One region of the Buttiauxella gaviniae genome, then DNA from elsewhere that is predicted to be linked to it. Evidence: predicted binding sites of a transcription regulator. Region 1 holds the regulator's gene; each other region holds the start of a gene.

Evidence for each region. The regulator PurR, encoded in region 1, represses purine synthesis genes. The targets are predictions, from matches to a motif close to CANGCAAACGTTTGCNTG.
Region 2: raiA (ribosome-associated translation inhibitor RaiA) is a predicted target of PurR. The motif match lies at 1,009-1,026, and genes of this name have one in related genera.
Region 3: AB1E22_RS02535 (amino acid aminotransferase) is a predicted target of PurR. The motif match lies at 1,097-1,114, and genes of this name have one in related genera.

The regions. Positions count from the first base shown of each region.
Region 1 is NZ_JBFMVT010000002.1:4,054,880-4,057,147, reverse strand. Features, by position in the region: gene sodB (superoxide dismutase [Fe]) at 1-560, shown strand, start outside; gene AB1E22_RS19295 (YnhF family membrane protein) at 600-689, opposite strand; gene purR (HTH-type transcriptional repressor PurR) at 984-2,009, shown strand; gene punR (DNA-binding transcriptional activator PunR) at 2,028-2,268, opposite strand, start outside.
Region 2 is NZ_JBFMVT010000002.1:802,392-804,659, reverse strand. Features, by position in the region: gene pheA (bifunctional chorismate mutase/prephenate dehydratase) at 1-319, opposite strand, end outside; Phe leader region at 341-467, opposite strand; gene pheL (pheA operon leader peptide PheL) at 419-466, opposite strand; gene raiA (ribosome-associated translation inhibitor RaiA) at 573-911, opposite strand; gene bamD (outer membrane protein assembly factor BamD) at 1,183-1,920, opposite strand; gene rluD (23S rRNA pseudouridine(1911/1915/1917) synthase RluD) at 2,051-2,268, shown strand, end outside.
Region 3 is NZ_JBFMVT010000002.1:390,676-392,943, forward strand. Features, by position in the region: gene AB1E22_RS02530 (porin) at 1-987, shown strand, start outside; gene AB1E22_RS02535 (amino acid aminotransferase) at 1,176-2,268, shown strand, end outside.

The sequences.
Region 1 (2,268 bases):
TACCATATGCAAAAGATGCTTTAGCCCCGCATATCTCTGCCGAAACGCTGGAATACCACTACGGCAAACACCATCAAACCTACGTCACTAACCTGAACAATCTGGTTAAGGGCACAGCGTTTGAAGGCAAAACACTCGAAGAGATCGTTCGCACTTCTGAAGGCGGCGTATTTAACAACGCAGCGCAGGTGTGGAACCATACCTTCTACTGGAACTGCCTGGCACCTGATGCTGGCGGCGAACCAACGGGCGCTGTTTTGGATGCTATCAACCAATCTTTTGGTAGCTTCGCTGAGTTTAAGCAACAGTTTACCGATGCCGCTATCAAGAACTTTGGCGCAGGCTGGACCTGGCTTGTTAAAAACGCAGAGGGTTCGTTAGCCATTGTTTCTACATCTAACGCAGGCACACCGCTGACCACTGCGGCCAAACCGCTGCTGACTGTAGACGTATGGGAACATGCGTATTACATCGACTACCGCAATGCTCGCGCAGGATACCTGGAGCATTTCTGGGCGTTGGTGAATTGGGAATTTGTTGCGAAGAATCTTGCAGCTTAATCCATAAGTAAATGGGCCGCGATAAGCGGCCCATTTTAATCAGTGCAGTACGGCGGTTAACGCGCCACAAACAATCAAAGCCAGAACGATAACCGTGGTGGTGATTGAAAATTTCAGGTCGGTGCTCATGAGTAAACTCCTTTTATTACCTTACAATCAGTGTGTCGGTGGATTTTCCCACAATCGGAGAGAAAAATCCTCCTGGTTTTAACCGGATATCCATTTTCCCTCTTCCACTTTTCGCCAGGATAGGCCAAAATCCCACGCTAATTTATTGCGTACCGTCAATTCAACGCCCTCCTCCCGTTTTATGTCGCAATCCCGGCATACCCGCAACCACGATGTTGCCTCAGGAGATAGCGTACGCAAACGTTTAACACATTCGTTATCAGGGGCTTACGATATGGCCCGGAGTGAAATTTAATGGCGACAATCAAGGATGTGGCGAAACGCGCAAACGTTTCCACTACAACCGTATCACATGTGATTAACAAAACCCGTTTTGTAGCGGAAGAGACGCGCAATGCGGTTTGGGCTGCAATCAAAGAGCTGCACTATTCGCCAAGCGCCGTCGCGCGTAGCCTGAAAGTTAATCACACTAAAACGATTGGCCTGTTAGCCACGTCCAGCGAAGCGCCCTATTTCGCCGAAATCATCGAAGCCGTTGAAAATAGCTGCTTTGAAAAAGGCTATACCCTCATTCTGGGTAACGCACACAATAACTTCGAAAAACAGCGTGCCTACTTATCAATGATGGCGCAAAAGCGCGTTGATGGCCTGCTGGTGATGTGCTCTGAGTACCCGGAATCACTTCTGACCATGCTCGAAGAGTACCGTCATATCCCAATGGTTGTGATGGACTGGGGTGAAGCGCGCGCTGATTTTACCGACTCCGTCGTCGATAACGCATTCCATGGCGGTTATCTGGCCGGGCGTTATTTGATCGAACGCGGTCATCGTGAAATTGGCGCTATTCCCGGGCAGATGGAACGCAACACCGGCGGCGGTCGCCATGCTGGCTTTATGAAAGCGCTGCAAGAGGCTGGTATCGCTATCCCGGAAAACTGGATTGTTCAGGGCGATTTTGAGCCGGAATCCGGTTATCGCGCGATGCAGCAGATCCTCGGTCAGTCTCATCGCCCTACCGCGGTGTTCTGCGGCGGGGATATTATGGCGATGGGTGCAATTTGTGCCGCCGATGAAATGGGGCTGCGCGTCCCGCAGGATATTTCCATTATCGGCTATGACAACGTGCGTAATGCTCGCTTCTTCTCACCCGCCCTGACGACGATTCACCAGCCAAAAGATTCCCTGGGTGAAACGGCATTTAACATGCTGCTGGATAGAATCGTTAACAAACGCGAAGAATCCCAGAGCATTGAAGTCCATCCGCGCCTGATTGAGCGCCGCTCAGTAGCTGATGGCCCATTCCGCGATTACCGCCGTTAAGTTTTGTTGAGCCCGGGTTTACTCGGGCTCAGGCTCCTGCAACCACTCCGCATTCATCGTCTCACTGTCCCCCAAATAATCCAGTAGCCAGGCCAGGGCTGGTGATGCATCATTTTGCCGCCAGGTCAGGCAGCATGCGGCGTCCGGGAAGGGATTATCAAGCGTTAACTCGCACCACTGCCCTGATGCCAGCCACGGCCGTGCGATATGCAAAGGCACCATACCGATACACAGCCCCGCGCTAAGACAATCTGAACCA
Region 2 (2,268 bases), 3.3 Mb from region 1:
CAATACGCGCTGACTGAGGATTAGTTTTATTAAGATGCTGCTGTAAGAGCGTTTGTTGTGTCAGAACCGAATCTTCAATGATGAGCTGGAACAGGCGAGTAATGTAATGGGCATCAAGATTATGCGTTTTACCCAGAGTAATCAGGCGCTCCAGCAAATCCCGTTCACGATCGATATCGCGTACCGGGCGGTGAGTCGCGAGTTTGGCTTTCCCGACTTCAACAGCCAATAAGCGACGCTCTGACAGCAGCGCCAGCAATTTTACATCCAGGGCGCTGATTTTATCGCGCAGTGCCAGCAAGGGGTTTGTCTCACTCATAACGCTACCTTTTCGAAAGCCATAAAAAAGGCCTCCCGTTTGGGGGAGGCCTGTTTGTTCGTCTTCGCATTCTTTATCACACGACGAATTGCCTCCCATTTAGGGGAAGGTAAAAAAGAATGCGAAGAAAAACGGGAGTAATTTCATGGTTGGTTCCTGATAAGTCAGATAAGTAAGGTACTCGGTCTGTTTTCGCTCTGTCAATAAAAAACGCGCCCGGAGGCGCGTTGTCATGAATGATAAAGCTAACTCATTACTCTTCTTCAGTTTCCGCGATAGCAACGTCTTTCACTGAGCCTGCTGTGCGACGTGCTTCACCCTTGTGTTGCACTTTATTCAACTGCCGCTCCAGTTTGTTAATCAAATCGTTGATAGCCGTATACATATCATCGTGTTTGGCGCTCGCTACGAGCTGGCCATTAGGTGTGTTAATTGTGGCATCAGCCACAAAGCCTTTCGGTTCTTTGGACAGGACAATGTGTGGATTAATTAGATGAGTTTGCCACTTGTCCAGTTTACTTAGACGGTCTGCGACGTGTTGACGAATAGCTGGGGTGATTTCCATTTGCTTGCTGGTAATGTTCATTGTCATAAAGTTACCTCTTGTCTTTCCCGTCTTGGTAACTCCAGCATACCTTTCTGAATGTCAAATTGCGTGATGTAAATCACACAATTTTGTCACTTTTTGTCAGTAAACCCTTTTTGTGAGGCAGAACAGGATCTCTGTTTTTAAAGCTTGTGGAACGGCAAAATAGCGTCCATATTTGATAGGATGACCTGACGCTAAACCGTTTCAGTAAGACGTTTTCAGGCAATAAAAATGGCAGCCAATGGCTGCCATTTTGTTTTTCTAACACGATAAATCAGGTGTTGCTGCTGTTTGCCGCAATAATTTTTGCAACTTTTTCAGCCTGAGCTGGCATTTGCATTTCACGGTAAGCTTGTTCCATCAGCTTCAGACCATCACGGGTGGCTTGAGTATCAGGGAAATCACGCAACATTCCTTCGACACGATTAACTACTGCAACCCACGCGCCGCGTTTAGTGTAGTATTGCGCCACGGAAAGCTCATATTTTGCTAAACGATCTTTCAGGAACACCAAACGCTTAGTGGCATCGGTGACATACTGGCTGTTCGGGTAACCGCGCACCAGCTTAGAGAAATCGTTGAATGCATCGCGCGCATGCTGTGGATCTCGGTCTGAACGATCTACGCCAAAGAAACCTTGTAATGCGCTATCATCTAACGCCATATCCGTCAGACCGCGCATGTAAAGTACGTAGTCAACGTTTGGATGGGTAGGATTTAGGCGCAAAAAGCGATCGATAGCTGCCTGAGCCAGCGGCAAGTCAGCATTCTTGTAGTAAGCGTAAATAAGATCTAACTGCACTTGCTGCGAGTAAGGCCCGAACGGATAACGGTTATCCAGCGCTTCCAGTTGCGTTATCGCCGCTTTAAAGTTACCGTCCTGCAACTTTTGCTGGGCAGTCGCATAGATCTCAGAAGGTGGATTATCAGGAACCTCATCCTTGGAACTGGAGCAACCAGCCAAAGCCAGGCTCAACGTGGCTGCTGCCACCAGATATTTCATACGCGTCATGACGTTTTGACTTTCCTCAGAATGTTATCCGGGAGGCTCTCAGTTCCAGCTCCCGATAAAGACCAGCTACAATAGCACACTATATTAAACGGCATTGCCGTAAAACCCAACGTTAACGAAGAAGCTGTCTATGGCACAACTAGTACAACTCAACGCAACAGTGTCCGAATCTCAACTCGGTCAACGCTTAGATCAAGCTTTGGCCGAATTGTTCCCTGATTATTCACGTTCGCGTATAAAAGAATGGATTCTTGATCAGCGCGTGCTGGTCAATGGCACTATCAGCGACAAACCGAAAGAAAAAGTGTTGGGTGGCGAAAACGTTACTATCAATGCGGAAATTGAGGA
Region 3 (2,268 bases), 3.7 Mb from region 1:
GCCCGTGTTGGCTTCAAAGGTGAAACCCAGATCAATGACCAGATGACTGGTTACGGTCAGTGGGAATACAACATGAACGCTTCCAATGCGGAAGGCGCTCAAAGCACTGCAACCCGTCTGGCATTTGCTGGTCTGAAATTTGGTGATGCAGGCTCCCTGGATTACGGCCGTAACTACGGTGCAATCTACGATGTAGCTGCTTACACTGATATGCTGGTTGTATGGGGCGGCGACTCTTGGGCTGCTACCGACAACTTCATGAACGGCCGTACTACTGGCGTTCTGACCTATCGTAACAGCAACTTCTTCGGTCTGGTTGATGGTCTGGCATTTGCAGTTCAATACCAAGGCAAAAACGAGCGTAGCAACCCAATTGCAGCTACCTATAACGAAGATGGTTCCGTTAAAACTATCGGTTACGGCGGCAACGGCGCTAAAGCGAACGGCGAAGGCGTAAGCACCGCGGTAACTTATGACTTGGGCGAAGGCTTCAGCGTTGCAGCTGGTTATGAAAATGCTGACCGTACTGATGAGCAAGTTGCTGCTGGCAACAGCGCTAACTGGGCAAGCGCTAACGGTAGCCGTGCTGAAGCATGGTCAACCGCTGCTAAATACGATGCAAACAACGTATACGCTGCAGTTATGTATGCTGAAACTCAGAACATGACTCGTGAAGCTGACAACAACTTCGCAAACAAAACTCAGAACATCGAAGCTGTGGTTCAATACCAATTCGACTTCGGCCTGCGTCCATCTGTAGGTTACGTGCAGTCTAAAGGTAAAGACCTGAAAGCACGCGGTGGCTTCGGCGGCGGCGATGCTGACCTGGTTAAATACGTAGAAGTGGGTGCATGGTACTACTTCAACAAAAACATGAACGTATACGCTGCATACCAGTTCAACCTGCTGGACGACAACAGCTACACTGCTCAGTCTGATGTTAATACTAACGATCTGGCAACTGTTGGTATCGTTTACCAGTTCTAATTATCCAGCAACGTTGGTTGCAGGATGGTTTAAAAACAGGGCTTCGGCCCTGTTTTTTTATGCCTGAAAAGCAGGAAAAATTAACTTGTGACGAGCCCTGTCTCTTTTTGTTGCAAACGGTTGGCATTTGCTAAAACAGCAGTTAACCTGAGAGCGTTACTCCCTCGATATCAAAATGGAAACTCGTCATGTTTGAGAACATTACCGCTGCCCCAGCCGATCCCATTCTGGGTTTGGCCGATCTGTTTCGCGCCGATGACCGTCCGACAAAAATTAACCTCGGCATTGGTGTTTATAAAGATGAAACGGGTAAAACGCCGGTTTTGACCAGCGTTAAAAAAGCAGAGCTTTATCTGCTGGAAAATGAGAACACCAAGAACTATCTCGGTATTGACGGTATCCCAGAATTTGGCCGTTGCACCCAGGAATTACTGTTCGGGAAAGGTAACGCGCTGAGTGCATCCAAACGCGCTCGCACTGCACAAACGCCAGGCGGCACCGGTGCCCTGCGTGTGGCTGCAGATTTCCTCGCTAAAAACACCACCACGCAACGTGTTTGGGTGAGCAATCCTAGCTGGCCGAACCATAAGAGTGTCTTTAACTCTGCCGGTTTAGAAGTGTGCGAATATGATTATTATGACGCCCAGAACCACTCTCTGAATTTCGAGGGTCTGATCAACAGCCTGCAAGCTGCCCAGGCGGGCGACGTGGTGCTGTTCCACGGATGCTGCCATAACCCAACCGGTATCGATCCAACGGCTGAACAGTGGAAAGTGTTGGCAGAAATGTCACAGGCTAAGGGTTGGCTGCCGCTGTTCGACTTCGCCTATCAGGGCTTTGCTCGCGGTCTGGAAGAAGATGCCGAAGGTCTGCGTATCTTTGCCGCAAGCCATCAAGAGCTGATTGTTGCCAGTTCCTATTCTAAGAACTTTGGCCTCTACAATGAGCGCGTAGGCGCCTGTACGCTGGTTGCTGCGGATGCCAATACCGTCGACCGTGCGTTCAGCCAAATGAAATCTGTGATTCGTGCAAACTACTCTAACCCACCAGCCCACGGTGCTTCCGTTGTTGCCACAATCCTGAGCAACGAGGCCCTGCGTACTATCTGGGAGCAAGAGCTGTCCGACATGCGTCAGCGCATTCACCGTATGCGTCAGCTGTTCGTGAATACTCTGCAAGAGAAAGGGGCGAACCGTGACTTTAGCTTTATCATCAACCAGAACGGCATGTTCTCGTTCAGCGGCCTAACCAAAGAGCAGGTGCTGCGTTTACGTGAAGAGT